2 regions of the Agromyces sp. NPDC058064 genome follow, and region 2 is predicted to be linked to the other one. Evidence: predicted binding sites of a transcription regulator. Region 2 holds the regulator's gene; the other holds the start of a gene.
The links. Region 2 encodes HrcA, which represses chaperone genes, less so after heat shock. Its sites were predicted from a motif close to TTNGCACTCGNNNNNNNCGAGTGCNAA; they were not measured.
Positions count from the first base shown of each region.

Region 1: a site for HrcA is predicted at 5,878-5,904, ahead of groES (co-chaperone GroES). Genes of this name have one in related genera too.

Region 1 covers NZ_JBHVSE010000002.1:271,555-286,008, forward strand. Annotated here, with positions in the region: gene tsaE (tRNA (adenosine(37)-N6)-threonylcarbamoyltransferase complex ATPase subunit type 1 TsaE) at 1-326, shown strand, start outside; gene tsaB (tRNA (adenosine(37)-N6)-threonylcarbamoyltransferase complex dimerization subunit type 1 TsaB) at 337-972, shown strand; gene ACFVSL_RS07115 (GNAT family N-acetyltransferase) at 969-1,580, shown strand; gene tsaD (tRNA (adenosine(37)-N6)-threonylcarbamoyltransferase complex transferase subunit TsaD) at 1,577-2,632, shown strand; gene ACFVSL_RS07125 (DUF4190 domain-containing protein) at 2,770-3,159, shown strand; gene ACFVSL_RS07130 (DUF4190 domain-containing protein) at 3,200-3,844, shown strand; gene ACFVSL_RS07135 (hypothetical protein) at 3,884-4,558, shown strand; gene ACFVSL_RS07140 (SAM-dependent methyltransferase) at 4,604-5,791, opposite strand; gene groES (co-chaperone GroES) at 5,996-6,292, shown strand; gene rarD (EamA family transporter RarD) at 6,399-7,349, shown strand; gene ACFVSL_RS07155 (ABC transporter substrate-binding protein) at 7,571-8,875, shown strand; gene ACFVSL_RS07160 (ABC transporter ATP-binding protein) at 9,538-10,311, opposite strand; gene ACFVSL_RS07165 (ABC transporter ATP-binding protein) at 10,298-11,212, opposite strand; gene ACFVSL_RS07170 (branched-chain amino acid ABC transporter permease) at 11,202-12,182, opposite strand; gene ACFVSL_RS07175 (branched-chain amino acid ABC transporter permease) at 12,199-13,350, opposite strand; gene guaB (IMP dehydrogenase) at 13,754-14,454, shown strand, end outside.
Region 2 covers NZ_JBHVSE010000004.1:123,402-137,855, reverse strand. Annotated here, with positions in the region: gene ACFVSL_RS14475 (PhoH family protein) at 1-212, opposite strand, end outside; gene ACFVSL_RS14470 (HIT domain-containing protein) at 280-642, opposite strand; gene ACFVSL_RS14465 (16S rRNA (uracil(1498)-N(3))-methyltransferase) at 667-1,401, opposite strand; gene dnaJ (molecular chaperone DnaJ) at 1,415-2,512, opposite strand; gene hrcA (heat-inducible transcriptional repressor HrcA) at 2,564-3,586, opposite strand; gene ACFVSL_RS14450 (DUF4870 domain-containing protein) at 3,767-4,183, shown strand; gene ACFVSL_RS14445 (DUF4870 domain-containing protein) at 4,294-4,674, shown strand; gene hemW (radical SAM family heme chaperone HemW) at 4,671-5,897, opposite strand; gene ACFVSL_RS14435 (DUF1990 family protein) at 5,900-6,550, opposite strand; gene lepA (translation elongation factor 4) at 6,558-8,414, opposite strand; gene ACFVSL_RS14425 (sensor histidine kinase) at 8,495-9,724, shown strand; gene ACFVSL_RS14420 (response regulator) at 9,721-10,344, shown strand; gene ACFVSL_RS14415 (alpha/beta fold hydrolase) at 10,348-11,157, shown strand; gene rpsT (30S ribosomal protein S20) at 11,279-11,539, shown strand; gene holA (DNA polymerase III subunit delta) at 11,712-12,683, opposite strand; gene ACFVSL_RS14400 (DUF6389 family protein) at 12,823-13,269, opposite strand; gene ACFVSL_RS14395 (M1 family metallopeptidase) at 13,557-14,454, shown strand, end outside.

The sequences.
Region 1 (14,454 bases), on a different contig from region 2:
TCGCGCGCACCCACCCGAACCTCGGCGACGGACCCCCGCTCATCCACGTCGACGCCTACCGGCTCGGCGAGGCCGCACTGGTCGACGACCTCGATCTCGACGTCGCCCGCTCGGTCGTCGTCGTCGAGTGGGGGGCCGGCCTCGTCGAGGAGCTCAGCGACTCGCGGCTCGAGATCGTGATCGAGCGCCCGACCGGCGCGAGCGAGGCGAGCGCAGCGGGCGCGCCCGACGACGAGGACGAGCTCGACGCCGACGAGCCGCGCACCGTCACCGTGCGCGGCTTCGGCCCCCGGTGGGCGGGCACCCCGTACGCCGTGTCGGCGTAGGCTTGTCCTCATGCTCCTCGCGATCGACACCTCGACGGGCACGAGTGTCGCGATCGTCGATCGCGACGCGGCGAGCGGCGAGCTCCGCGTCCTCGCCGAGACCGGCACCGACGACACGATGCGCCACGCCGAGGTCATCGGCGGGTTCATCCGCGATGCGCTCGACGCATCCGGCATCGCCCCCGACCGGCTCTCCGGCGTCGCCGCCGGCATGGGGCCGGGGCCCTTCACCGGACTCCGGGTGGGCATCGCGGCGGCGCACGCCTTCGCCCTCGGCATCGCCCGGCCGTTCGTGCCGGTGCCGAGTCACGACGCGATCGCCTGGGCGCGCTACACGGCCGGCGAGACCGGCCCGCTGCAGGTGGTCACCGACGCTCGACGGCGGGAGTTCGCGGTCTCCGAGTACGCCGGGCTCGACGCGGCGGGGCTGCCGATCCGCGTGACCGGTCCGCTGCTGGCCCCGCGCGACGCGCTGCCCGAACCGACGGGCGCCAGGTTCGAGGCGGTCGTCGTCTCGGCCGCGGCCGTGGGCCTCGTGGCCGAGCTCGCCTTCGTCGCCGGCCGCCTTCCCCTCGCCGACGACGCGCCGCTCTACCTCCGTGCGCCCGACGTCACGCCCTCGGCCGGCAAGCGGGTGCTCCAGTGAGCGTCTTCATGCGTCGCGCCAGGATCGGCGACCTCGACGCGATCATGCGGCTCGAGCGGTCCACGTTCACCGACGACGCCTGGCCCGAGGACGCGATGCGCCGCGAGCTCGAGAGCCCGCACGGCTACTACCTGGTCGCGGTCGACGATGAGCTCGCCTCGCGTCGCGCGCCGTCCGGGTCGGGCGAGGCCGCCGACGGCGCAGACGGTGCCGCCGAGGGTTCGCACGACGAGCCGGATGCCGCGTGGCCGCCGCTGCTCGGCTACGCGGGGCTGCTGGCGCCCTCCGGAGGAGACCAGGGCGACATCCAGACGATCGCGGTCGACCCCGCCGCGCGCGGCATCGGCCTCGGCCGCGGGCTCATGCACGCGCTCATCACCGAGTCGCGACGCCGCGGCATCGCCCAGCTCTTCCTCGAGGTGCGCGCCGACAACCCGATCGCCCGTTCGCTCTACGAGTCGCTCGGCTTCGCCGAGATCGGCGTGCGCCGCGGCTACTACCGGAACGGCGTCGATGCCGTCATGATGCAGCTCGCCGTGCCGCCCGCCGTCACCCGGCCGGCCGGCGAGGGCACCGACGGCACGACGATCCGAGGAGCGGCCCGATGAACACCACCGATCCGCTCATCCTCGGCATCGAGACCTCCTGCGACGAGACCGGCGTGGGCATCGTGCGCGGCACCACCCTGCTCGCGAACACCATCGCGTCCTCGATGGACGAGCACGCCCGGTACGGCGGCGTGGTGCCCGAGGTCGCGGCCCGCGCCCACCTCGAGGCGATGGGGCCGACGATCCGTGCGGCGCTCGCCGAGGCATCCGTCACGCTCGACGAGATCGACGCGGTCGCCGTCACGAGCGGTCCCGGCCTCGCCGGGGCGCTCATGGTCGGCGTCGGGGCCGCGAAGGCGCTCGCCCTCTCGCAGGGGGTGCCGATCTACGCGGTGAACCACCTCGTCGGGCACGTGGGCGCCGACCTCCTCGACGCGGCCGACCCGCTCGAGACGCCGACGGTCGCGCTGCTCGTCTCGGGCGGGCACACCTCGCTCCTGCTCGTGCGCGACCTCGTCTCCGACGTCGAACTGCTCGGCGAGACCATCGACGACGCCGCGGGCGAGGCGTTCGACAAGGTCGCGCGGGTGCTCGGCCTTCCCTACCCCGGAGGCCCCGAGATCGATCGCGCCGCGATCGGCGGCGACCCGAAGGCCATCCGGTTCCCGCGCGGGCTCACCCGGCCGAAGGACCTCGTGGCGCACCGCTACGACTTCAGCTTCTCGGGCCTGAAGACCGCCGTCGCCCGCTGGGTCGAGCAGCGCGAGGCCGCGGGCGAGCCCGTGCCGGTCGCCGACGTCGCCGCGAGCTTCCGCGAGGCGGTCGTCGACGTGCTCGTCGCGAAGGCGATCGACGCGTGCACCGAGCTCGGCGTGCCGCGGCTGCTCCTCGGCGGCGGGGTCATCGCGAACGCGCGCCTGCGCGAGGTCGCCGCCGAACGGGCCGAGGCCGCGGGCATCGCGCTGCGCATCCCGCCGCTCTCGCTCTGCACCGACAACGGCGCGATGATCGCCGCGCTCGGCGCGCAGCTCGTGATGGCGGGTCATGCGCCGTCCGAGCTCGGCTTCGGCGCCGACTCGACGCTGCCCGTGACCGACATCCAGGTCGTGTGACGCCCGAATCCTGTGCAGGCGCGCCCTCGCGCGATAGTGTGGGGACGAAATCACCGGAGAGCGGCGTCGATCGTGCGCGCCCGGCGCGAGCCCTCATCCCGAGGCGCGCGATCACACAGCATTCGAGGGGAACCACCGTGACCGACCCGAACCTTCCCGAGCAGCCCGCCGGCGCCGTCCCGCCCACGCCTCCGGCCGCTCCCGCCGCACCCGCGTACGGCACGCCGCCGGCCGCGCCCGCCGCTCCGGCCTACGCCGCGCCCGCCTACGGCGCCCCGGCGTCGACCAAGACCAACGTGCTCGCGATCGTCTCGCTCGTCTCGGCGTTCTTCATCTCGCTCGTCGCGGTGATCACCGGCCACATCGCCCTGAGCCAGATCAAGAAGACCGGCGAGCAGGGCCGCGGCCTCGCGATCGCCGGCCTGATCCTCGGGTACATCGGCCTCGTCGTCGGCATCATCTGGATCATCGTGATCATCGCGATCGCGGCGGCCGGCGGCTTCCAGGCGAGCTACAGCACGTACTGAGCCGCGCCGACGACCGCACGAGCAGATCAGGGGAGCACCCATGAGTGATCCGAACACCCCCGCCGAGGGATCGGGCGCGCCCGAGCCCATCGTTCCCGACGCGGCGACCCCCGAGGCGCCCGAGGCGCCCGAGCCCGTCGCCGCCGAGGCGACGAACCCCGAGGTGCCCTCGGTGCCCGAGCCGCCCGGAGCCCCCGAGCCGCCCGTCGCGCCGCCCGCGCCTCCGGCCCCGCCCGCGCCTCCGGCGCCGCCGGCCTACGGTGCGCCCGCCGTGGGCGCGCCCGCCGCGGGCTACGGCGCGGCGACGCCTCCGCCGCCGCCCGCCTACGGTGCGCCCGCCGCACCGGGCTACGGCGCACCCGCGGGCGCGCAGCCCGCGTACGGCGCACCGGCCTACCCGGCCTACGCACCGCAGGCCAAGCCGACGCCGACGCTGAGCATCATCTCGATGATCGGCGGCATCGTCGGAATCTTCGGCAGCTTCTTCTACGGCTTCGGCGCGCTCTTCTCGATCGCCGCCGTCGTGCTCGGATTCATGGGCAAGAAGAAGGAGCCCGAGGCCAAGGGGTTCTGGCTCACCGGCATCATCACCGGCTTCGCCGGCATCGCGTTCAGCCTCCTGTGGATCGGCTTCATCGTGCTGTTCGTGGTCCTCGCGGCCGCGAGCAGCTCGGTCGGGTACTGAGCGACGATCTCAGTACACGAAGCGAACGTGAGCCCCGAGATGGCTGAAGCAGAGGGAGTCCCGCCGAAGGGCGGGGCTCCCTCTGCTCGTCCCGTCGAGCCCGAGCGCGGTTCGCGCGACGTCGTCGAATCGTCCGGCGTCGAGCCCGCGCCCTCGCCCTCGCCCGAGCACGGTGAGCCCGGCGAACCCGGCGCCCGGTCCTTCGACGTGACGTCGACCGGGTCGCCGGAGCCGACGGGCGAGCGCTCGGGCGAGCCCGCGGTCCGGCCGCCCGTCGACGGCGACCCCGCGCTCGACGATCCGCTGGCGCCGTACCGCCCGGCAGAGCCGACCCTGCTTGCCGACCCGGTCGTGCGCGAGTTCGACGTGCCCGTCGACACGGGGCAGCTCCGGCGCATCTCGACGGGGCAGCTGCTCGTCGTGCACCGGCCCGAGTACGACCAGCGCGAGGTCGTCGAACAACTCGAGCAGCGACGTGCCTACAGCTGGGTCGCCGCGGTCACCGGCATCATCGGGGCGACGGCGTCGCTCTTCGTCGGGTGGATGCTGCCGCTCTCGATCGCGGCCATCGTCTTCGGCGTGCTCGGCCTCCGCCGCGAGGAGCACGGACGCACGCTCGCGTTCATCGGCATCGGAACCGGCCTCGGAGGGCTCGTGTTCTCGGCGCTCTGGATCGGCTACTACGCGATCGTCTTCGGCGCGCTGCCCGCCTGATCGTGCGTCGCGGCGGCGCGGGCTCCCGCCTCGCGACCCGGCGGCTCAGATCCGCTCGACGAGCAGCGTCACGTGGCGGCCCTGCTCGCGCGTCAGCACGACGGTCGCCCGCTCGGCGCCCTTCAGCTTGAGGCGGGTGCGCAGTGCGGCGGGGTCGACGTCGACGCCCCGCTTCTTGATCTCCAGGGTGCCGACCCCGCGAGCCTGCAGGGCCTGACGCAGGCCGCGCTCGTCGGCGGGCAGCCGCTCGATCACCCGGAAGCCTCGGGCGAACGGCGAGTCGAACGCGGTGTCCGAGGTGAGGTAGGCGATGCCGGGACTCAGCATCCAGGCGCCGTTCGCCCGGGCGAGATCGCCGATGAGCCGTGCGCGGATCACCGCGCCGTCGGGCTCGTAGAGGTAGTCGCCGAGCGGACCGTCCGGCGCGTCGGGGGAGTCGACCGCCGCGGTGAGCTCGTGCGCGAGCTCGCCCCGGATGACGAGCGCCGAGCGACCCACGCCCGGGCGGGCGAGCGCGCCGAGCCAGACGCCGAGCTCGACCACGTCGCCGTCGACCGACACCCACTGCGCCTCGGCGCCGGCCGGGATCACGTCGCGATCGGTGCCCGGCCCGAGCTTCACGCCCACGGGAAGCCGGTCGGCGAGGCCGAACGCGAAGTCGAGGCCCGGCGAGTACGCCGAGGCATCCGCGATGCGCGTCGTGGTGCCGCCTGCGGTGGTGCGCCGGGCGGGATCGAGCCAGACGCCCCCGATGCCGCCGAGCGCGACCGTCTCGGCGCGCTCGTGCAGCACCCGGGCGTGCGGGAACGGGGTGAGGTTGTAGGCCGCGATGGCGGCGGTGACCTCGTCGGCGTCGGCGGCGGTGACCTCGAGGTCGATCGCGGCCATGGCCAGCGCGTCGCCGCCGATGCCGCAGCCGAGGTCGGCGACGTGCTGGACGCCGGCCCGCGAGAACCGACCGGCGTGGAGCGCGGCGACCTGCAGGCGGGTCGCCTGCTCGAGTCCGGCCTCGGTGAAGAGCATCCGGGCGGCGAACGGGCCGAACTTCGCGGCGGCCTTCGCGCGGAGCTTCGCCTGGCTGAGGACGGTCGCGACCAGCGAGGCGGGATGCCCCTGGCGGCGGAGCGCGGCGACCGTCTTCACGATGTCGGCCTTCGAGTCCCATTCGGGCAGGCCGTCGAGGAGGCGCAGCCCCTCGGGCGAGAGGAGTTCGACGAGCTCTGTGCGTTCCACCCGGCCACGCTAGCACCGCGCCGAGCGGCCGCCGAGCGGCGATCGCACGGGGCATCCGGGCCCCGTGTTCGCCGCGCGTGAACGGACTGGCACTCACGTTGCACGAGTGCCAAAACGCGCCTAGACTCGGCTTAGCACTCTCACTCAGAGGCTGCTAATCAGTCTTCGCAAGACAGTTTCTTCATCAGAGAGATAGGGGCAACCGTGTCGGTTTCCATCAAGCCGCTCGAGGATCGCATCGTCATCAAGCAGGTCGAGGCCGAGCAGACCACCGCGTCGGGCCTCGTGATCCCCGACACCGCCAAGGAGAAGCCCCAGGAGGGCGAGGTCGTGGCCGTGGGCCCCGGCCGCATCGACGACAACGGCAACCGCGTCCCGCTCGACGTCGCCGTCGGCGACAAGGTGATCTACTCGAAGTACGGCGGCACCGAGGTCAAGTTCGGTGGCGAGGACTTCCTCGTGCTCTCGGCCCGCGACGTGCTCGCGGTCGTCGTCCGCTGAGCGACCCGAACCTCCAGAACGGCCCGGATGCATCGCATCCGGGCCGTTCTGCATCCGCCCCCGCGGCCGCGTTGGCCATCGTCCCGTGCGGGCGTAGTCTGTATCGGTGAATCCCCGCCCTGAGCTCCCCCACGCGACGACGCAGCAGGGCATCAGCCGGCCGGGACTCGCGTACGCGATCTCCTCCTACCTGCTGTGGGGCTTCCTCCCCATCTACTTCATCGCGCTCGCGCCCACCGGCTCGCTCGAGATCGTCGCCTGGCGCATCCTGCTCTCGCTCGTGTTCTGCGCGCTGCTCATCACGGTCACCCGCGGCTGGGGCGCGTTCTTCGCGCTGCTCCGCGACCGGCGGGTGCTGTTCACGATGGCCGCCGCGGGCGCCCTGATCTTCGTCAACTGGCAGACCTACGTGTACGCGGCGGTCTCCGAGCAGGTCGTCGAGGCCTCGCTCGGCTACTTCATCAACCCGATCGTCACCGTCTTCCTCGGCGTGCTCGTGCTGCGCGAGCGGCTCAACACGACGCAGTGGGTCGCGGTCGGAATCAGCATCGTCGCCGTGATCGTGCTCGCGGTCGGCCACGGGCAGTTCCCGTGGATCGCGCTCCTGCTCGCCTTCTCGTTCGGCTTCTACGGCCTCATCAAGAAGCGCGTCGGGCCCCGCGTCGACGCCGTCTCCGGCCTGACCCTCGAGACACTGTGGCTCGCGCCCCTCGCCGCGGTGCAGCTGTGGTGGGTCGCCGCGACCACCGGGCTGACGATGGGCACCGAGGGCACCTGGCACACCGTGCTGCTGCTCGGGGCGGGCGCGGTCACCGCGGTGCCGCTGCTCCTGTTCGCGGCCGCCTCCCGCCGGCTGCCGCTCATCTACATGGGATTCATCCAGTACTTCGCGCCGTTCATCCAGTTCCTCGTCGGCGTCGTGCTGCTCGGCGAGCCGATGCCGCCCGAGCGGTGGATCGGGTTCGCGCTGGTCTGGGCCGCCCTCGCCGTGCTCACGGTCGACCTCATCCGGGGCGCCCGGCGGGCGGCGAAGCGCGTGGTCGCAGAGCCCGTCTGAGTGCACGCCGCGACTGCGGAATCAGCGCATGATGACGCCGGATGACGCGGATTTCGTGCGCAGAACCGCCTCAGGATGTCGATGAGGTAACGATTCGTGCGGGTGTTACAGGGTTGTGACCGGGGTTACTTGTTTCCGCAGGGACCCCGGAATACTGTCAGACAACGGCGTCACCACGGCGCTGCATTGTGTACCAATTTCCTTCAGTCCCAAGGAGCAACATGAGCGTTTTCGCGAAGGCCACGGCCACGCGCTCGGCTCGCGCAGCCTGGACGGGCATCGCCATCGCCGGCGTCAGTGCCCTCCTCCTCACTGCGTGCAGCACGGGTTCCCCGGCCCCTGCCGAATCCGAAGAACCGGCAACGGACGCCGGCGACGCCCTGCCCATCGCCGAGGGCGAGCGCGACCTCGCGCTCAAGCTCGGAACGATCCTGCCGCAGAGTGGTGCGCTCGCATTCCTCGGCCCGCCCGAAGAGGCCGGTGTCCAGCTCGGTGCCGACGACGTCAACGCGGCCGACTCGGGCCTCGCGGTCGAGGTCGTCTTCCGCGACTCGGGCGACACCACGACCGACACCGCGACCGTCTCGGTGACCGACCTCCTCTCGCAGGACGTCTCGGCCATCATCGGAGCCGCGTCGTCGGGCGTCTCGAAGACCGTCATCGACCAGATCGTGGCCGCGGGCGTCATCCAGTTCTCGCCCGCGAACACGTCGGCCGACTTCACCGACTACAACGACAACGGCCTGTACTGGCGCACGGCTCCGTCCGATGTGCTGCAGGGCGAGGTGCTCGGCAACCTGATCGCCGAGGACGGCAACGCCACCCTCGGCCTCATCGTGCTGAACGACTCATACGGCACCGGTCTCGCGCAGTTCACCAAGGACGCCTTCGAGGCGGCTGGCGGCGAGGTCGTCGCCGAGGCGCTCTTCAACGAGGGCGACTCGAGCTTCGACGCGCAGATCGCCGAGGTCACGGCGGCCAACCCCGACGCGATCGCGCTGATCACGTTCGACCAGGCCAAGATCATCACGCCGGCCCTCGTCGGCTCGGGCTACCCCGGCGACCAGCTCTACTTCGTCGACGGCAACCTGTCCGACTACAGCGCCGACTTCGCTCCGGGCCTCGTGGCCGGCTCGAAGGGCACGCTGCCGGGCCTCGACACGGGCACGCTCGGTGACTTCACCGACCGTCTGCTCGGCGTCGACCCCGACCTGACCGACTACAGCTACGCGGCCGAGTCGTACGACGCCGTGGTGCTGCTCGCGCTCGCGGCCTACGCGGCCAACAGCACCGACGGTGCCGAGATCGCCAAGTACCTCCAGCAGGTCTCGGGCGGCACCGGCGACGGCGAGAAGGTCACGACGTACGAGGAAGGCGTTGCGCTCCTCGCCGAGGGTCAGCAGATCGACTACGACGGACCTTCGGGCCCGATCACGTTCGACGAGAACGGCGACCCCACCGAGGCGACGATCGGTATCTTCCAGTACCTCGACGACAACACCTACGAGCGCATCGGCGACGGCTGATCCAACGTTCGAAGGTGAAGGGCCCCGGCTTCGGCCGGGGCCCTTTCCCGTGCCCGCCCCGTGCTGCAGCGGGCGACCAGGGCGAGAATCGCCGGGCGGCAGGGCCAGTGCCAGCGTCGGCGCCAGTGCCGGTGCCAGTGCCAGAACCAGCGCCAGCGTCGGCGACGGCTTCAGATCGGGCCGGCACGTGCAGAACGCAGGATGATTCGCGAGACGCGCCGTGCGGGCGAGCGCGACGCGCGGTGACCGAGGCGAGGCATCCTGCGTTCCGCGCGGCGCTGCGCGGCGCTGCGCGGCGCGGTGCGGCGCTGCACGGCGCGGTATGCCGCGGTACGGCGCTGCGACGTGCTGCACGGCGGCAGGGGCTGCTGGCGGCCGGGTGAGGGCGCTGCGGTCTGAACAGCCGCCCGGCGGCCTTCTGCGGGCCGTGGTCGGCGGGGCCTGCACGAGATGGCCCTGAGCCGCACTCGCAGAGAGTTCTCGCGGCTCTGGCGGCTCAAGCGGCACTGCCGGCCCTGAGCGGCCTCGGGAGCGGCGTCAGCGGCCTGAGCGGCCCGGACGGCCAGGGGTGGGCCCAGCGCCGGTCGGCGTGATCCGCCTCGCTGCGGAACGACGAAGGGGCGGATGCCGCAGCATCCGCCCCTTCGCCCTTCGTGCGGTCGTTACTCCTCGTCCTGGCCGAGGGTGCCGAGGTACAGCCCGATGACCTTCGGGTCGTTCAGCAGCTCGCGGCCGGTGCCGGTGTAGGCGTCGCGACCCTGGTCGAGCACGTAGCCGCGGTCGCAGATCTGCAGGCAGCGGCGGGCGTTCTGCTCGACCATGATCGTCGTCACCCCGGCCCGGTTGATCTCCTTCACGCGCAGGAACGCCTCGTCCTGGCGGACGGGGGAGAGGCCGGCGCTCGGCTCGTCGAGGAGCAGCACGTGCGGCCCCATCATGAGCGCGCGCGACATCGCCACCATCTGCCGCTCGCCGCCCGACAGCGATCCGGCGCGCTGGCCGAGTCGCTTGCCGAGCTCGGGGAAGATCTCGGTGACGAACTCGAGACGCTCCTTGAGGCCCTTCGGCTTCAGGAAGATGCCCATCTCGAGGTTCTCCTGGATGGTGAGCGAGGGGAACACGTTGTTCGTCTGCGGCACGAAGCCGACGCCCTGGGCGACGAGCTTGTTCGCCTTGAGGTTCGTGATCTCCTCGCCGTGCAGGTAGATGCCGCCCTCGCGGACCTTCACGAGTCCGAAGATCGACTTCAGCAGGGTCGACTTGCCGGCGCCGTTCGGGCCGATGATGCCGATGAGCTCGCCCTGGGCGGCCGTGAGCGAGCACCCGTTGAGGATGTTCACCCCCGGCAGGTACCCGGCGACGACATCGCGCACCTCGACGACGAGCTCGCCGGCGGGCGGCTCGGCGACGGACGGGGCGGGGCTACTGTTCGTCATCGATGAGCTCCTTCAGCGCTTCGACGTGGCCGGTGTCGGTCGAGCCGAGGTCCGTGTCGTGGTGGGCGCCGAGGTAGGCGTCGATCACCGCAGGATCCTCCATGACCGTGTGCGGGTCGCCTTCGGCGACGACCCGGCCCTCGGCCATCACGACCACCCAGTCGGCGATGTGCCGGACCATGTGCATGTCGTGCTCGACGAAGAGCACGGTCATGCCCTCGGCCTTCAGGTTGAGGATGTGATCGAGCAGCGACTGCGTGAGCGCCGGGTTCACACCCGCCATCGGCTCGTCGAGCATGACGAGCGTCGGGTCGCTCATGAGCGCCCGCGCCATCTCGAGGAGCTTCCGCTGCCCGCCGGAGAGGCTCGCCGCGTAGTCGTCCTTCTTGACGTCGAGCTTGAACCTGGTGAGGATCTCGAGCGCCTTCTCCTCGATCGCCGCGTCCTGCTTGCGCCAGAGCGAGGGGATGAGGGAGCGGAAGAGGTTCTCGCCGACCTGGTCCTTCGCGCCGAGCTTCATGTTGTCCATGACCGAGAGCAGGCCGAGGGACTTCGTGAGCTGGAACGTGCGGATCAGGCCCATGCGGGCGACCCGGTACGCCGGCACGTGCGCGAGCGCACGCCCGTCGAACGACCAGGTGCCGGTGTCGGGCTTGTCGAAGCCCGTCAGCAGGTTGAAGAACGTCGTCTTGCCGGCGCCGTTGGGCCCGATGAGTGCCGTGATGGCGCCCCGCGGGATCTCGACGTGCTCGACGTCGACGGCGGTGAGGCCGCCGAAGGTGCGCTTCACGCCGTCGGCGATCAAGATCGGATCGTGCTTCTTGACGCCGGGAGCGGCGTCGCCGACGTGGAGACCGGTGGTCTTCACCGGCTTGGACGTGGGAGTGGCATCACTTGACAAAAGCCAGCTCCTTCCGGTTTCCGAGGAGGCCCTGTGGCATGAATATGACGATCAGCATGATCGCGATGCCGACGAGGATGAAGCGGAGCTGACCGGCCTGCACCTGCGTCATGAACGGGAACCAGCCCGCCTCGACCGCCCGGGAGATGAAGCCCGAGAAGAACGACAGCAGCACCCAGAACACCATCGAGCCGACGATCGGCCCGAGGATGGTCGCGGCTCCGCCGAGGAGCAGGATGGCGTAGACCATGAAGGTCAGCGTCGGCTGGAAGTACGACGGCACGACCGCGCGCGGCATCACGAAGATGATGCCGGCGAGGGTGCCGAAGAGTCCGCCGAGGATGAGGCTCTGCATCTTGTACGAGTAGACGTTCTTGCCGAGCGAGCGCACGGCGTCCTCGTCTTCGCGGATGCCCTTGATGACGCGGCCCCACGGGCTGCGCATCAGCAGCCAGGTGAGCAGCGCGGCGAGCGCCACGACGACCCAGCCCAGCACGAGGAAGAACCACACGCGGTTGTCGAACACCCACGGGCCGATGCCGTAGCGCCCGGGCGGGAACGGGTTGAACGCGAGCAGCCCGGTCTGGAACTCGGAGAGTCCGTTCGCCGAACCGGTCACCGGCTGGAACTCGTTCGTCGTGAAGACGAGCCGCAGCACTTCCGCCGCGGCGATCGTCACGATCGCGAGATAGTCGGCGCGCAATCGCAGCGTCGGGATACCGAGGATGAGTGCGAACACCACGGAGGCCAGCAGGGCGCTGAGCAGGCAGGCCCACCAGGGCCAGCCGAGCTTCAGTGCCGGGATGGCGTAGCCGTAGGCGCCGAGCAGCATGAATCCCGCCTGGCCGAAGTTCAGCAGGCCGGTGAAGCCGAAGTGGATCGCCAGACCCAGCGCGGCGAGCGCGTAGGCGGCTGTCGTCGGGCTGATCAGCTCGACGGCCGCGTTTCCGAAGATTGCTCCCCAGTCGATCATGGTCGTCCCCTCCTTATCCGATTCGCTCTCGACGGCCGAGGATGCCCTGCGGCCGGAACAACAGCACCAAGATCAGGATGACCAAGGCGCCCACGTACTTCATGTCGCTCGGCAGCCACAGGGTCGACAGCTCGACGAACACGCCCACGATGAGCGAGCCGACGAGGGCGCCGAACGCGGTGCCGAGACCGCCGAGGGTGACCGCGGCGAAGACGAGCAGCAGGATCTGGAAGCCCATGTCCCAGCTGACGCCCGGACGGAAGTACGCCCAGAGGATGCCGGAGAGACCGGCGAGCAGTGCGCCGAGCACCCAGACGATGCGGATGACGCCGTCGACGTCGATGCCGCTCGCGGAGGCGAGGCTGGCGTTGTCGGAGACCGCGCGGGTCGCCTTGCCGATGCGCGTGCGCAGCAGGAAGAACGCGACCGCGAGGAGCACGACGATGCTGACGCCCATGCTCACGAGGTCGACCCACGAGAGGGCGATGGGCCCGATGCGGATGTCGCTCGGGAGCGTCGCGCCGGGCAGCTGGCTCGTCGATCCGCCGTAGAAGAACTGGTACGTGTAGCGCAGCGCGAGCGAGAGGCCGATGCTCACGATCATGAGCTGGATGACGCCGACGCCCTTCCGCCGCAACGGCTTCCAGATGGCGGCATCGAGCCCCCAGCCGAGTGCCGCGCTCAACAGCAGCGCGATGCCGATCGCCGCCCACAACGGCCAGCCGAGGTTCGACCCGAACGTGAGCACCATGAGCGCACCGAAGGTGATGAGCTCGGCGTGCGCGAAGTTCGAGAGACCGGTCGTGCCGAAGATCAGCGAGAGGCCGATCGCCGCCAGCGCCAGCAGCAACCCGAAGTTGATGCCGTTGAACAGGCGTTGCGCGAACTGGTCGAAGAAGCTGACCGTGGTGCGGGTGCCTTCGCCGAGGAAGAAGTTCACCGAGGCGTTCTTCGTGAGGCCGAACTCGGCCTCACGGGTCGCGCCGCCCTCGGCGACGACCACGCCCTTCGGCAGCGTGTCTTCGTCGAGGGTCACCTCGTAGGTGGCCTTCTCGGGCACGCCGATCTCCCAGCGGCCGTCGGCATCCGTCTCGGTCTCGGCTTCGAAGCCGTTCCCTTCGAGCGATATGCCCACTCCTTCGAGCGGCTCGCCGTTGTACTGCACGTTTCCACGGAAGTGGTATTCGTACTCCTCGGACTCCGCGGCCGTACTCCCATCCTCCGCCATCGCAGGGGACGCTGCGATGCCGGACAGAGTGAGTGCGGACAGAAGTATTCCGAGGAGGAGAAGCCACCTCCCGCGAGAGCGTGTCTGGATTGTTCTCGTGGGTTCCACTGCACCTCCAAGGGGTCACCGGAGGCATGTTGGACCTCCGGGACCGATCCTTTCCCGTTGACGACGTCGTCGACGGTACGTGCCGATTATGTCCCATGTGTTTCAGACATGGGCACAACAAGCCCTCGATTGTTATCCGGGGAATGCCCGCGGTGCAAACTCGCTTAACATTGATGCACCGCCAACTCGCCGACAACGCGCTCTGCGCGGGCACTCCACACGAAGGGAAGTCATGGATCAGGCAGATCCGTTCGGATTCACGGGACTCACGTACGACGACGTCCTCCTCCTGCCCGGTCACACCGACGTGATCCCGAGCGACGCCGACACGAGCTCGCGGCTCACGCGTCGCATCACCGTCGCGACGCCGCTGCTGTCGGCCGCGATGGACACCGTCACCGAGTCGCGCATGGCGATCGCCATGGCGCGCCAGGGCGGCATCGGCATCCTGCACCGCAACCTCTCGATCGCCGACCAGGCCGAGATGGTCGACCGCGTGAAGCGCAGCGAGTCGGGCATGGTCTCGAACCCCGTCACCACCACGCCGGATGCCTCGGTGGCCGACGTCGACGCGCTGTGCGCGACCTACCGGGTCAGCGGACTCCCCGTCGTCGACGACGAGGGCAAGCTCGTCGGCATCATCTCGAACCGCGACATGCGGTTCGTCTCCGACTTCGACAAGCCGTCGACCAAGGTCAGCGACGTCATGACCAAGATGCCGCTCATCACGGGCCGCGTGGGCATGAACCCCGACGAGGCGCTCGCGATCTTCGCCGAGCACAAGGTCGAGAAGCTGCCCCTCGTCGACGACGAGGGCCACCTGACCGGCCTCATCACGGTCAAGGACTTCGACAAGTCCGAGCAGTACCCGAACGCCACGAAGGACTCCGAGGGGCGCCTCCGAGTCGGCGCGGCGATCGGCTTCTTCGGCGA
Region 2 (14,454 bases):
ATGCGAGCGGAGCTCCTCACTTCGGTCGGGGTCGGATCCTGGTCGTGGCGCACGAGCTCGAGCAGCTCCTCGATGAGGCGGCGCACTCGGCGCCGCTCGTCGACGTCCCCTCGGATGGAGATCTCGTTGCCCCGGACGTGCACCTCGACGCCCGGGTACTCGCGCTGGACGGTCGTCAGCAGTCGATCCTGCGGGCCGAGCAGCCGCACCATGGCGACGCCGTCGATGCGGAGGCGCTCCTCGTCGGCGCCGGCCTCGGGCGCGTCGGGATCGATCGATTCAGGCTCCGGCAAGCGTGCCCTCCTCGAGGCCGCCGGCGAGCACGTGCGCGTGCACGTGGAAGACGGTCTGACCGGCGGATGCCCCGGTGTTGAAGACGAGCCGGAACTCGCCGTCGGCGAGCTCCGCGGCGATGCCCCGGGCGACCTCGACGAGCTCGGCGAGCAGCTCGGGATCGCCCTCGGCCAGGCCCACGACGTCGCGGTAGTCGGCCGTCTTGGTCGTGACGACCACGTGCACCGGCGCCTGCGGCGCGATGTCGTGGAACGCGATCACCCGGTCGGTCTCCGCGACGATGCGCGCGGGGATCTCGCGCGCGACGATGCGCTCGAAGACGGTCGGTTCAGCGGGCGAGTCGGTCATCACTCCATCGTAGCGAGCGATGGGCTACCACCGCCCGAGCGCCGCGTTGAGCACGGCGATCGCGGCGGGCCCCGCCGTGGAGGTGCGCAGCACCGAGGCGCCGAGGCGCACCGGCTCGGCGCCCGCGGCGGTGAGCTTCGCGAGCTCCTCGGGCGAGATGCCGCCCTCGGGCCCGACCACGAGGGCGAGGTCTCGGCCGTCGGGCCGCAGCTCGGAGAGGGGCGTCGTCGCGGTCGGCTCGAGCAGCAGCATCCGAACGCCCTCGAGACGGGCAGGCAGCTGCGCCGTCGTCGAGACCGGAGACACCTCGGGCAGCCATGAGCGGATCGACTGCTTGACGGCCTCGCGGACGATGCTCGCCCAGCGGGCGCGACCCTTCTCGGCCTTCGGCCCCTCCCAGCGCGAGACGGACCGGGCCGCCGCCCACGGGACGACGGCGTCGACGCCGAGCTCGGTCGCGGCCTGGACGGCCAGCTCGTCGCGGTCGCCCTTCGCGAGGGCCTGCACCAGCGTGATCGCGATCGCGGGCCGCTCCTCGACGAGCACCTCGTCGGCGAGGAGGGTGAGCTCGCGCGACTCGGTCGCGACGACCTGCCCCCGCACGACGACCCCGCGGCCGTCGCCGATGGCGATGCGCTCGCCCGGCCGCACGCGGGCGACCGTGACGGCGTGGCGCGCCTCGTCGCCCGTGAGCCGGAGTTCGGCGCCGGGCGCGAGCCCCCCGAGGTCGAGGGTCTCGTCGAGGTAGAGGCTGCTCATCGCGCGGCCCTGCTCAGCCGAGGAACCGGTCGCGCAGGCGGGCGAAGAGCCCCTGCTGGAAATGGGTGAGCTCGGGTGCCGGCGACTTCTTGGATGCGGCGAACTGCGCGATGAGGTCGCGCTCCTTCGACGAGAGCTTCGTCGGCGTCACGACCTGGACCCCGATCTTGAGGTCGCCCCGGCCGTTGCCGCGGAGGCGCGTCACGCCGCGGTCGCGCACGGTGACGACCTCGCCGCTCTGGACGCCCGCCTTCAGCTCGACCTCGACGTCGCCGTCGAGCGCGTGGATCGTGGCGTTCGTGCCGAGGATCGCATCGGTCATGGCGACCTCGAGGGTCGCCAGCAGGTCGTCGCCGTTGCGGCTGAACACGTCGTGGTTCTTGACCTTGATCTCGAGGTAGAGGTCGCCGTTGGGGCCGCCCGCGGGGCCGGCCTCGCCCGAACCCGGCATCTGCAGCCGCACGCCCGTGTCGACGCCGGCGGGGATGTCGACGGGGACGGTGCGGCGGGCCCGCACGCGGCCCTGCCCCTGGCAGGTGACGCACGGCGTCGCGATGATCGTGCCGTAGCCGCGGCAGGTGCCGCACGGGCTCGAGGTCATCACGTTGCCGAGGAGCGACCGCACCTGGCGCTGGATCTGGCCGGTGCCGCGGCAGATGTCGCAGGTGACGGGCGAGGTGCCCGGCTGGCAGCACGAGCCCTGGCAGGTCTCGCAGCGCACGGCCGTGTCGACCTCGATGTCGCGATGCGTGCCGAAGATCACCTCGTCGAGGCCGACCTCCACGCGGATCAGCGCGTCCTGGCCGCGCTCGCGCCGCGACCGCGGCCCGCGGCTCTGCTGGCCCGCGCCGAAGAAGGTCTCGAAGATGTCGCCGAACCCGCCGAAGCCCTGGCCGCCGAAGCCGCCCTGGTCGCCGAGGTCGTACTGCTGGCGCTGCTTCGGGTCGGAGAGCACGTCGTACGCGTGCGTCACCTCCTTGAACCGCTCGGATGCCTCGGCACCGGGGTTCACGTCGGGGTGGAGTTCGCGAGCCAGTCGGCGGTACGCCTTCTTGATCTCGTCGGGCGTCGCTTCGCGCGAGACGCCGAGGACCTCGTAGTGGTCGGCCACGGAGGGCTTGTCCTTTCGATTGCGGATGCCGGTCTTGCGACGGGCGGAAGGTCAGCTCTCGCCGAGCGTGCGGGAGAGGTAGCGGGCGACCGCGCGGACGGCGGCCATGCTGTTGGAGTAGTCCATGCGGGTGGGGCCGACGACGCCGAGCCGCGAGATGTCGCGGCCCGGGATCTCGAACGCGCTCGACACGATCGAGGTCTCGCCGAGCCCGAACGAGGCGTTCTCGCGGCCGATGCGCACCGCGACCGCGTGCTCGTCGCCCGACATCTCGCCGAAGAGCTTGAGGAGCACGACCTGCTCCTCGATCGCCTCGATCACCCCGAGGATCGAGCCCGCGAAGTCCTGCTCGGTGCGCACGAGGTTCGCCGCACCCGCGACGACGAGCCGGTCGCTGCGCTGCACCCTCGCCTGTTCCGCGAGGGTCGCCGCGAGCGTGTGCAGCACCTCCGCGTGGCGCGGATCGACGGCGTCGATCTCGCCGGAGAGGAGCGCAGTGGCATCGGCCATGGTCGTGCCGGCGACGAGTTCGTTGAGGCGCAGCCGGAGCTCGGCCAGCGTCGACTCCTCGACGGGCTGCTCGAGCTCGGCGAGCCGCTGCTCGACCTGGCCCGAGTCGGCGATGAGGATGCAGAGCACCCGGTTCGGCGAGAGGGAGACGAGTTCGACGTGGCGCACCCTGGCGCTCGCGAAGCTCGGGTACTGCACGACGGCGAGCTGCTTGGTGAGCTGCGAGATGAGGCGCACGGTGCGGGCGAGGAGCTCGTCGAGGTCGCTCGACTCGCCGAGGAAGGTCTCGATGGCCTGCCGCTGCGCCGAGCTCAGCGGGCGCACCTCGGTGAGCTGGTCGACGAAGACGCGGTACCCCTTGTCGGTCGGGATGCGACCGGAGGACGTGTGCGGGGCGGCGATCAGCTCCTCTTCTTCGAGGAGCGCCATGTCGTTGCGGATCGTGGCGGCGGAGACGCCGAACGCGTGGCGCTCGACGATCGTCTTCGAGCCGACGGGCTCGCGAGACGCGACGTAGTCCTGCACGATCGCCCGAAGCACTGCGAGACTGCGTTCTGAGGCCATGCCCCGCTCCCTCCGACGACTTAGCACTCGATCTGTCTGACTGCTAATCATATCGCGACGTCGGGCGACGAGGCCGTTGCCCGCGGCGGTTCGCAGCGCTACCGTATGGATGTCCCGCGAGTCCTCCCGACCGCGAACCCCCTCCCGCACCCGAGTTCACCGAAGCCCGAAAGGCGTGCAATGACCGAGCCCACTCCCCCGCAGCCCGACCCCGCCGGCCAGCCCCAGCCCGCCGCGGCCGGCCCCCTCACGCACGAGCAGGACCTGCAGTGGGCCTCCTTCGCCCACCTCGGCGGCATCCTCGGGTTCCTGCCCTCGCTCATCATCTGGCTCGTCTTCAAGGACCGCGGCCAGTTCACGAACGTCGAGGCGAAGGAGGCGCTGAACTTCCAGATCACCGCAGCCATCGCCTACGTCGCCATCCTGATCGTGAACTCGGTGCTCTCGGCCGTCACCTTCGGCTTCTGGGCGCTGATCGGGTGGGTCCTGCCGCTCGCCCTCTGGGTCGTCGTCATCGTCTTCTCGATCCAGGGCTTCCTCAAGGCGAAGGACGGCAACCACTACCGCTACCCCTTCGCCATCCGGCTCATCAAGTAGCAGCACCTTTCGAGCGCGCCGCCGGGGCTCTTCCCGCGGCGCGCTCTGCTGTGCCAGCATGACGGTTGACGAAGTCTCGCCTTCGGGCGACCCGAGCAAGGAGAAACCCCATGTCCGACGCCACCCCGCCTCCCCCGCCGGCGAACCCCTACGGCCAGAGCCAGCAGCTGAGCCCGTCAGATGAGAAGCTCTGGGCGACGCTCATCCACATCGGCGGCATCTTCTTCAGCTTCGTCCCCGCGCTCATCGGCTACCTCATCCTGAAGGACAAGGGGCCCTTCGTGCGCGCGCACACCGCGACCGCGCTGAACTTCCAGATCACGATGGCGATCGCCTACGTGGTCGGCATCATCCTGACCTTCGTCCTGATCGGCATCTTCGTGCTGATCGCCGTCGGCGTCGTCACGATCGTGTTCAGCATCATCGCCGCCGTGAAGGCCAACCAGGGCGAGCCCTACACCTACCCGCTCGCGATCAAGTTCGTCAGCTAGCCCTCGAGCAGCTGCCGGACGACCGCGTCGGCCAAGAGCCGCCCTCTCCTGGTGAGCGTCAGCACACCCGAGAGGGCGGCTTTCGCGTCGACGAGGCCGTCGGCGATGAGCGCGGCGACGGCGTGCCGCCCGCCCGCGTGCAGGCTCGAGATCTCGAGCCCCTCGCGGATGCGCGTCGAGAGCAGCACGCGCTCGGTCTCGCGGGTCGGCCCGTCGAGCACCTCGCGGCCGACGGCCGGCGAGACCCCCGCTGCGATGCGGTCGGCGTACGCCGAGGGGTGCTTCGCGTTCCACCAGCGCACGCCGCCGACGTGGCTGTGCGCGCCGGGGCCCACGCCCCACCAGTCGTCGCCCCGCCAGTAGCCGAGGTTGTGGCGCGAGCGCTGCGCGGGGCTCGACGCCCAGTTGCTGACCTCGTACCACTCGTACCCGGCCGCCTCGAGCTGCTCGTCGACGAGCTCGTACATGTCGGCCTCGAGGTCGTCGGAGGGCTCGGCGAGCTCGCCGCGGCGGATCTGCCTGGCGAGCTTCGTGCCGTCCTCGACGATGAGGGCGTAGGCGCTCAGGTGGTCGGGGCGCTGCGCGACCGCGTGCTCGACGCTGCGGCGCCAGTCGTCGAGCGACTCCCCCGGAGTGCCGTAGATGAGGTCGAGGCTGACGTCGAGCCCCGCGTCGCGCGCCCACCCGACGACGAGCGGCACGCGCTCGGGATCGTGGGTGCGGTCGAGCGCGGCGAGCACGTGCGGCACCGCCGACTGCATGCCGAACGAGACGCGGGTGAAGCCGCCGTCGGCCAGGCGTGCGAGGTCGTCGGGGCCGACCGAGTCGGGGTTCGCCTCGGTCGTGACCTCGGCGCCCGGTACGAGGCCGAACTCGTCGCGCACCGCGCCGAGCATCGCGACAAGGTCGCGAGCGGGCAGCAGGGTCGGCGTCCCGCCGCCGAAGAAGACGGTCTGCGCCGGTCGAGCGGGCAGGCCGGATGCCTCGAGCACACCGCGTGACATCCGGATCTCGCCGATCGCCTGGCCCGCGTAGTCGCTCTGCCTCGCCCCGCGCAGCTCGTCGGAGGTGTAGGTGTTGAAGTCGCAGTAGCCGCACCGCACCCGGCAGAACGGCACGTGCACGTAGACGCCGAACGCACGGTCGTCCGCGCCGAGCGCGGCCGACGACGGCAGCAGGCCGTCGGCCGGTGCGGGGTCGCCGAGCGGCAGCGCGGCGCCCACGGCTACGCGCCGCTCGCGGGGTGGAGCGCCCGGAGCTCGTCGCGGGTGAGCTCGCGGCGGCGACGGCGGCGGGTCGGTGCGAGCACGGTGCTCAGGCCGCCGGCGGTGGCGAAGATCGACCGGATGGTGAGCCACACGGTGTCGTCGTCGCGATGCTCGAGGATGAAGGACTCCTCGCCCGTCTCGGCGCCGTTCGACGTCGTGCCGTACGCGAATCCGATGCGGTTCGGCTCGTCGATGACGTACACGACGAGCACGGGGGTCTTCGTCGCGCCGAAGCGACGGCGGCGCACCAGGGTCGCGGTCATGCCTGCGGCGATGTACGCGGTGCCGTCGGCGCCGAAGCGGTCCTCCGTGCGGGGCGCGGGCTGCTCGGAGAGCGGCGAACCGTCGTGGTCGAACACGATGCCCGGGTACTGCGCGCCCGTGCCCGCGGAGACGTCGGCGACCGTGAAGCCCGAGCCGCGCTGCACGCCCCAGGTCATCAGCGCCTCGGCCGAGCGTTCGAACCGCTCGCGACCCGAGCCGAGCCGCACCGCGTCCTCTGCGGGGCGGAGGCCCGCCGGCGGATACCGGAGGAAGTCGGGGTCGAGGGTCGCGCCGATCGCGCCGTAGGTGACGGACTGGTCGGTGAAGGTGCTTCTACGGGTCATCGGGGGTCTACTTCTTCGCGTCCTTCTTCTCGACGTCGCCGCTCAGCGCGGCGATGAACGCCTCCTGGGGAACCTCGACGCGGCCCACCATCTTCATGCGCTTCTTGCCCTCCTTCTGCTTCTCGAGGAGCTTGCGCTTGCGGCTGATGTCACCGCCGTAGCACTTCGCCAGGACGTCCTTGCGCATCGCGCGGATCGACTCGCGGGCGATGATGCGGGCGCCGATCGCGGCCTGGATGGGCACCTCGAACTGCTGGCGCGGGATGAGCTCGCGAAGGCGGCCCGTCATGAGCACGCCGTAGGCGTAGGCCTTGTCGCGGTGCACGATCGCGCTGAACGCGTCGACCTGCTCGCCCTGGAGCAGGATGTCGACCTTCACGAGGTCGGCGGCCTGGTCGCCCGTCGGCTCGTAGTCGAGGCTCGCGTAGCCCGCGGTCTTCGACTTCAGCTGGTCGAAGAAGTCGAACACGATCTCGCCGAGCGGCATGTTGTAGCGGATCTCGACGCGGTCCTCGCCGAGGTACTCCATGCCGAGCAGCGTGCCGCGGCGCGACTGGCAGAGCTCCATGATGGTGCCCACGTAGTCCTTCGGGGCGAGGATCGCGGCCTTCACGACGGGCTCGCGCACTTCGGTGATCTTCGCACCGGTCGGGAACTCGCTCGGGTTCGTCACCGTGACGGTCTTGCGGTCTTCGGTCGTGACCTCGTAGACGACGCTCGGCGCGGTCGCGATGAGGTCGAGGCCGAACTCGCGCTGGAGGCGCTCGGTCACGATCTCGAGGTGGAGCAGGCCGAGGAAGCCGCAGCGGAAGCCGAAGCCGAGCGCGACCGAGGTCTCGGGCTCGTACACGAGCGAGGCGTCGGAGAGCTTCAGCTTGTCGAGCGCCTCGCGGAGCTCGGGGTAGTCGCTGCCGTCGATCGGGTAGAGCCCGGAGAACACCATGGGCAGCGGCTCGGTGTAGCCGGCGAGCGGTTCGGTCGCGGGCTTCACGGCCGTGGTGACGGTGTCGCCGACCTTCGACTGGCGCACGTCCTTCACGCCGGTGATCAGGTAGCCGACCTCGCCGACGCCGAGGCCCTTCGACGGCTGCGGCTCGGGCGCGCTCACGCCGATCTCGAGGATCTCGTGGGTCGCCTTCGTCGACATCATCTGGATGCGCTCGCGCGGCTTCAGCTGGCCGTCGATCATGCGGACGTAGGTGACGACGCCGCGGTAGCTGTCGTAGACGGAGTCGAAGATCATGGCCCGCGGCGGGGCATCCGCATCGCCGACGGGAGCCGGGATGCGCTCGACGACGCGGTCGAGGAGCTCCTCGACGCCGACGCCCGTCTTGCCCGAGACCTTCAGCACGTCGTCGGGCGAACCGCCGATGAGGTCGGCGAGCTCCTTCGCGTACTTCTCGGGGTCGGCGGCCGGCAGGTCGATCTTGTTGAGCACCGGGATGATCTCGAGGTCGTTCTCGAGCGCCAGGTACAGGTTCGCGAGCGTCTGGGCCTCGATGCCCTGCGCCGCGTCGACGAGGAGGATCGCGCCCTCGCAGGCCGCGAGCGACCGCGAGACCTCGTACGAGAAGTCGACGTGCCCCGGGGTGTCGATCATGTTGAGGGCGTAGGCGCGGTCGCCCTGCTGCCACGGCATGCGCACGGCCTGGCTCTTGATCGTGATGCCGCGCTCGCGCTCGATGTCCATGCGATCGAGGTACTGCGCGCGCATGTCGCGGTCGCTGACGATGCCCGTGATCTGCAGCATGCGGTCGGCGAGCGTCGACTTGCCGTGGTCGATATGCGCGATGATGCAGAAATTGCGGATCGACGCGGGGTCGGTGGCGGCGGGCACCGGCGGGTTCACAGCTCTCGGAGACATCCAGACGATTCTCCCATGACTTCGCTTCAGACTTTCGACGGATGCCTCGCGGCGGGCCCCGAGACTACGCTCGAAGCACCATGACGACGGCTGAGACCCCCCTCCTGGGCGACGAGCGCGTGGCGCGATCGGCGCTGCGGCCGGTCTTCGTCGCGCTCCGGCTCGGCCTCCACCTCCTCGTCGTCGGACTCACGCTCTTCGTCGTCGTGCGCGCCCTGCTCGTCGACGACCAGGCCGAGGTGCCCATCACCATCCTCGCCGTCGCCTTCCTCGCCTGCTACGGCGCGGGCATCGCGACCGCGCACCGGCACCTGCCGACGTTCGCCCGCGTGCTCTGGCTCGCATCGCTCCTGGCGCTCTGGGTGGGCATGTCGGCACTGACGCCCGACGCGGCGTTCCTCGCCTTCCCGCTCTTCTTCCTCGAGCTGCACGTGCTCGCGGCGCCGATCTCGGTGCCGCTCGTCGTCATCACCTTCGGCCTCTCGGTGTGGGGCACGGCCACCCATCTCGGCTTCGAGGTCGGATCGATCCTCGGACCGCTCATCAGCGCGGGCGTCGCGATCGTGATCGGGCTCGGCTACCGGGCCATGTCGCAGGAGACGCAGGAGCGCCAGGCGCTCATCCTCGACCTCATCGCCACCCGCGAGGAGCTCGCGGCGGCGAGCCGCGAGGCCGGCACCCTCGCCGAGCGCGAGCGGCTCGCCCGCGAGATCCACGACACCGTCGCGCAGGGGCTCTCGAGCATCCAGATGCTGCTGCACGCCGCCGAGCGCGACGTCGACGACGAGCGGGTGAGCGAGAAGCTGCGGCTCGCCCGTGAGACCGCCGCCGAGAACCTCGGCGAGGCGCGCCGGTTCATCCGCGAGCTCACCCCGCCGTCGCTCGACGAGCAGACGCTCCCGTCCGCGCTCCGCCGCCTCACCGAGGCCGTGAACGAGCAGGCGAGCCAGGCCGGCGCGGGCACCCGGGTCGAGTTCGCGACGAGCGGCGAGCCCGTGCTGCTGCCGATGTCCGTCGACGCCGCGCTCCTCCGCATCGCGCAGGGCTCGCTCGCGAACGTGCTGCGCCATGCCGACGCCCGCGCCTGCTCCCTCACCCTGAGCTACCTCGGCGACGAGATCGCCCTCGACGTCGTCGACGACGGCCTCGGCTTCGACGCCGAGGCCGTGGCCCGCCGCGCCGACCCCGCCGAGTTCGGACTCCGCGCCATCCGCCGCCGGGCCGAGGAGCTCGGCGGCACGGTCGACCTCGAGACCGCCCCAGGCGAGGGCACGGCGCTCTCGGTGCGCATCCCGGTGGTGGCGTCGTGATCCGGCTGCTGCTCGCCGACGACCACCCCGTCGTCCGCGCGGGCATCCGCGCGATGCTCGAGTCCGAGGCCGACCTCGAGGTCGTCGGCGAGGCCGCCACCGCCGAGGACGCCGTGCGGCTCGCGCAGGGCGACGCGGTCGACCTCGTCCTCATGGACCTCCAGTTCCCCGGCACCGTGCAGGGCGCGGAGGCCACCCGCCGCATCCGGGCGGTGCCCGGCGCTCCCCGGGTGCTCGTGCTGACGAACTACGACACCGACGCCGACATCCTCGGTGCGATCGAGGCCGGCGCGAGCGGGTACCTGCTGAAGGACGCCCCGCCCGACACGTTGCTCGCCGCGGTGCGCGCGGCCGCGGTCGGCGAGCAGGCGCTCGCCCCGGGCCTCTCGTCGCGGCTCGACGCGTCCCAGTCCTCGGGCGAACGCCTCACGGTGCGCGAGTCCGAGGTGCTCTCGCTCGTCGCCGAAGGCCGCACCAACCGCGAGATCGGCAAGACGCTGTTCCTCAGCGAGGCGACCGTGAAGTCGCACCTCGTGCACATCTTCACGAAGCTCGGCGTCGGTTCACGCACGGCGGCCGTCGCGCGCGCCCGCGAACTCGGGGCGATCAGGGCGGGCTGAACGATGCCCCGCGCACGCATCGTGCTCGTCCACGGCATCCGCACCTCGGCGACGATGTGGCGGAGGCAGCTCGAGGCCTTCGCGGTGCACGGGATCGACGCGGTGGCGATCGACCTGCCCGGCCACGGCTCGCGTATCGGCGGCGAGTTCTCGATCGACGAGGCGATGTCGATCATCGACGCCGCGCTGAACCCGCCGGGCGCCGCTGAGGGCGCGGGCGGCGATGGCGGGCACGACGACGACGCCGTGCCGCGCCTGCTCGTCGGGCTCAGTCTCGGCGGCTACCTCGCGATCGAGTTCGCGGCGAGGCATCCCGATCGGCTCGACGGGCTCGTGGCGGCCTCGTGCGGAACGCTCCCCCGCGGCTCGGCGCTCGCCGCCTACCAGTCGATCGCCGCGTCGATCGCGCGGCTGCCCGACCGCGGGCGCGGGCTCAACGACGCGGTGGCGTCGATCTTCCTCAGCCGCGAGGCGGTGCGCGACATCGTCGACGGCGGCGTCGCCCTCGACGTGATGGCTCCGGCGCTCACCGCGGTCGGGCGGCTCGATCCGCGCGCGGCCGTCGCGAAGGTGCGCGTGCCGATCTGGTTCGTCAACGGGCGGTACGACCACTTCCGCCTCCAGGAGCGCGTCCTGCTGCGGGCCGCGCGTGACGCTCGGCTCGTGATCGTGCCCGGCGCGACGCACCTCGTGAGCCTCACGCGACCCGACGACTTCACCGCGGTGGTGCTCGGCGCCGTCGCCGAGCTCGATCGTCGCGCGGCCGTCCGCCGCCGCGACGCGGTCCGCCGCATTGGTGCCGCTCGCACGTAGCTGGTATCGTTGTCTGTTGGCTTGCCGTGTGGGTCCCACCCCGCACGATCGCCGGGCACGAGCCCCTCTACCTCGTGACGGCACATCCTGTACCCACACGAGAACGAAAGACGAACCACACGTGGCAAACATCAAGTCGCAGATCAAGCGCATCAAGACCAACCGCAAGGCCGAAGAGCGCAACAAGGCCGTGAAGAGCGAGGTCAAGACCGTCGTCCGCGCCGCTCGCGAGGCCATCGCCTCGGGCGACAAGGACAAGGCCACCGCCGCCGTGCGCGTCGCCACGCGCAAGCTCGACAAGGCCGTGTCGAAGGGCGTCATCCACAAGAACCAGGCCGCGAACCGCAAGTCGGCGATCGCGAAGCAGGCCGCCGCGCTCTGAGTCGCGTCGCACTGCAGTACGGCTGAAGGCCCCGCTCCGGCGGGGCCTTCGTCGTCTCCGGAGCCGCGCAAACAGGCGGCCCCGCTCCGGCGGGGCCTTCGTCGTCTCCGGAACCGCGGAAAAGGGCACGCTTCGGCGGCGCGGGCACTTCTCGCGCGCGGGACTCGCGCGCTCAGCGGCGCCCGCGGGCGGCGATGACGCCGACGAGGCGCTCGAGCGCGAACACCGGGTCGCGCTCGGCGCCCTTGACCGCTGCGTCGGTCTGGGCGAGCGTCTCGATCGCGACGCCGAGGCCCTCGTCGGTCCACCCGACGAGATCGCGTCGGGCCCGGTCGACCTGCCACGGCGCCATGCCGAGCGAGGAGGCCAGCTGGCCGCCGCCGCCGCGCGAGCCCGAGACCTTCGCCATCGTGCGGAGCTTCATGGCGAAGGCCGCGACCATGGGCACCGGGTCTGCCCCGCTGTCGAGGGCGTGACGCAGGGCGATCAGCGCCTCACCGTGCCGGCCCGCGATCGCCGCGTCGGCCACGGCGAAGGAGTTCGTCTCGACCCGGCCGCCGTAGTACCGCGCGACGACCGCCTCGGTGATGTCGCCTGGCGCATCCGACAGCAGCTGGCGGCTCGCGGCGGCGAGCTCGCGCAGGTCGTCGCTGAAGGCCCCGACGAGGGCGCGCAGTGCGGCGGGCGCGATCTTGCGCCCCGCCGCGCGGAACTCGGCGACGACGAAATCCTGCTTCTCGGCGTCCTTCTTGAGCTCGGCGCAGACGATCTCGATGCCGCCTCCGCCGCCCGCGCGGATCGCGTCGAGGAGCTTCTTGCCGCGCACTCCGCTGCGGTGGCGCAGCACGAGCGTCGTGGCGTCGGCGGGCTGCTCGAGGTACTCGAGAGCGTCGAGCAGGAAGTCGTCGCTCGACTTCTCCACCCCGCTCACACGGATGAGCCTGGGCTCGCCGAAGAGCGACGGGCTCGCGAGCGTGAGCAGCTCGCCGCGCCGGTAGCCGTCGGCTTCGAGGTCGCTGACCTCGAGCGCCGGGTCCTCGGCGCGGAGGAAGTCGCGCAGCATGCCGATCGCCCGCTCGGCGAGCACGTCTTCGGGCCCCGAGACGAGCACGATCGGCGCCGGCCGCACGGCGTGCCACGCCAACTGCGGAATCGCGACCTTCGCTCGCGCTGAAGCGCCTGCTCCGCGTGCTGCCACCCGTGCCTCCCTGTTCCGACGTCAAGTCTAGGGTCGGCCGCCGACGCCGGAGCGCCGGCCGATCGCGAGGTGGTGCGCGGCGGCCTCAGTCGCGAGCCGAGGGTCCGAGCGGGACGGTATCGGATGCGCCGTCGTGGCGCGCCAGCTCCCAGTCGAGCTCGGATGCCTCGGCCGGGACGAGTCCGTCGAGCCACTCGGCGACGACGCCGGCGATGGCCGCCTCGAGCTCGTCCCGCGACCAGCCCCGCGGCCGGGCAGGGACCTCGGGCTCCCAGCCGTCCTCGCCCCAGGTCACCGCGAAGAGCTCGCGCTCGTCGCCGAGCTCGCGGTCGAGCCGGAACGCGTCGGCGCCGTCGAAGCGGGCCCAGACGCCGAAGGTGCCCTCGGCGTCCTGGTCGGTGAACAGCTCGATGACGACGCCGGCGGTCGCAGGGGTCGCGATCGCGCGCATCGCGGCGAGCCGCTCGGCGGCGACCGCCGACCGGGTGTCGAGGGCCGCGCGGAGCGCGTCGCGGTAGTCAGCGGATCCCACGGGCAACGACGACTCCTCTGCTCCAGACGCACGATGACGCACGCCGTCGCACTCTACCGGCTCACGGCCGGCCTCCCGGCGATCTCCGCTCGCTCGGCTGCACGTGCCGTGACGGCACGCGCATGCGCCGGTACTGCCGGGTGCGCGCGATGCTCGACGAGCCCCGAACGGGGTCTGACCGACGCGGGACATGGATGCTAGCTTCGGCGTGTCGTACCCGCGGCCGCCTCCGCCATGGGGTGTTCCGGCCGTCGGCTGATGAGGGGTGGTCGATGATGACGCGGTCCTTGACGAACGCACTCGCTGCGGTCGTCGCCGTCGTGGCGGCGGTCGGCGCGATCGGAGCGGGCGGTGCCGCAGCAGCGCCGGGCGGGCGGTACACGCCGGGCGCCGAGGGTGCCGGCGATGTCTACTACCCCTACGCCGGGAACGGCGGATACGACGTGGAGCACTACGACCTCGAGATCGCCTACGCGCCGCCGGCGCCGCTCGCGGTGCTCGAGGGCCGGCTGGACGGCGTGGCCACGATCGACCTCGTCGCGACGCAGGACCTCGACCGCCTCGACCTCGACCTGCGCGGGATGGCCGTCGACTCGCTCGCGATCGACGGGAAGCCGGTGCCGGCGATCGATCCGCCGACGCCCGGCGCCGCCGTCGAAGGCGCCGCCTACTGGCAGGTCCAGGACGACGACGCCGGCGTCTGGGAACTCGTCGTTCAGCCACGGCCGAAGCTCAAGGCCGGACAGGAGGTGCGACTCGTGGTCGAGTACGGCGGCCCGACGGGCGTGATGTTCTGGAACACCTCGACCTTCAAGACCGGCTGGGTCACCACTCCCGACGGCGGGATCGCCTCGGGGCTGCCGTCGACCTCGATGACGTGGTATCCCGTCAGCGACCATCCGACCGACAAGGCCACGTACTCCTTCGAGATCACGGTCCCCGAGGGCAAGACCGCGGTGGCCAACGGTCTCCCGTCGGGAGACCCCGTGACGGAAGCCGGATGGACCACGTGGCGCTGGGACGCCCCGGACGCTCAAGCCAGCTATCTCACGACGGTCGCGGTCGGGGACTACGAGCTCCAGCTGCCCGTCGTGTCTCACGACGGAGTGCCCATCCTCGACTACCTCGACGAGGACGTCACCGGCATCGACCGAGCCGTCACGACCGTCAGCCTCTCGCGCGTAC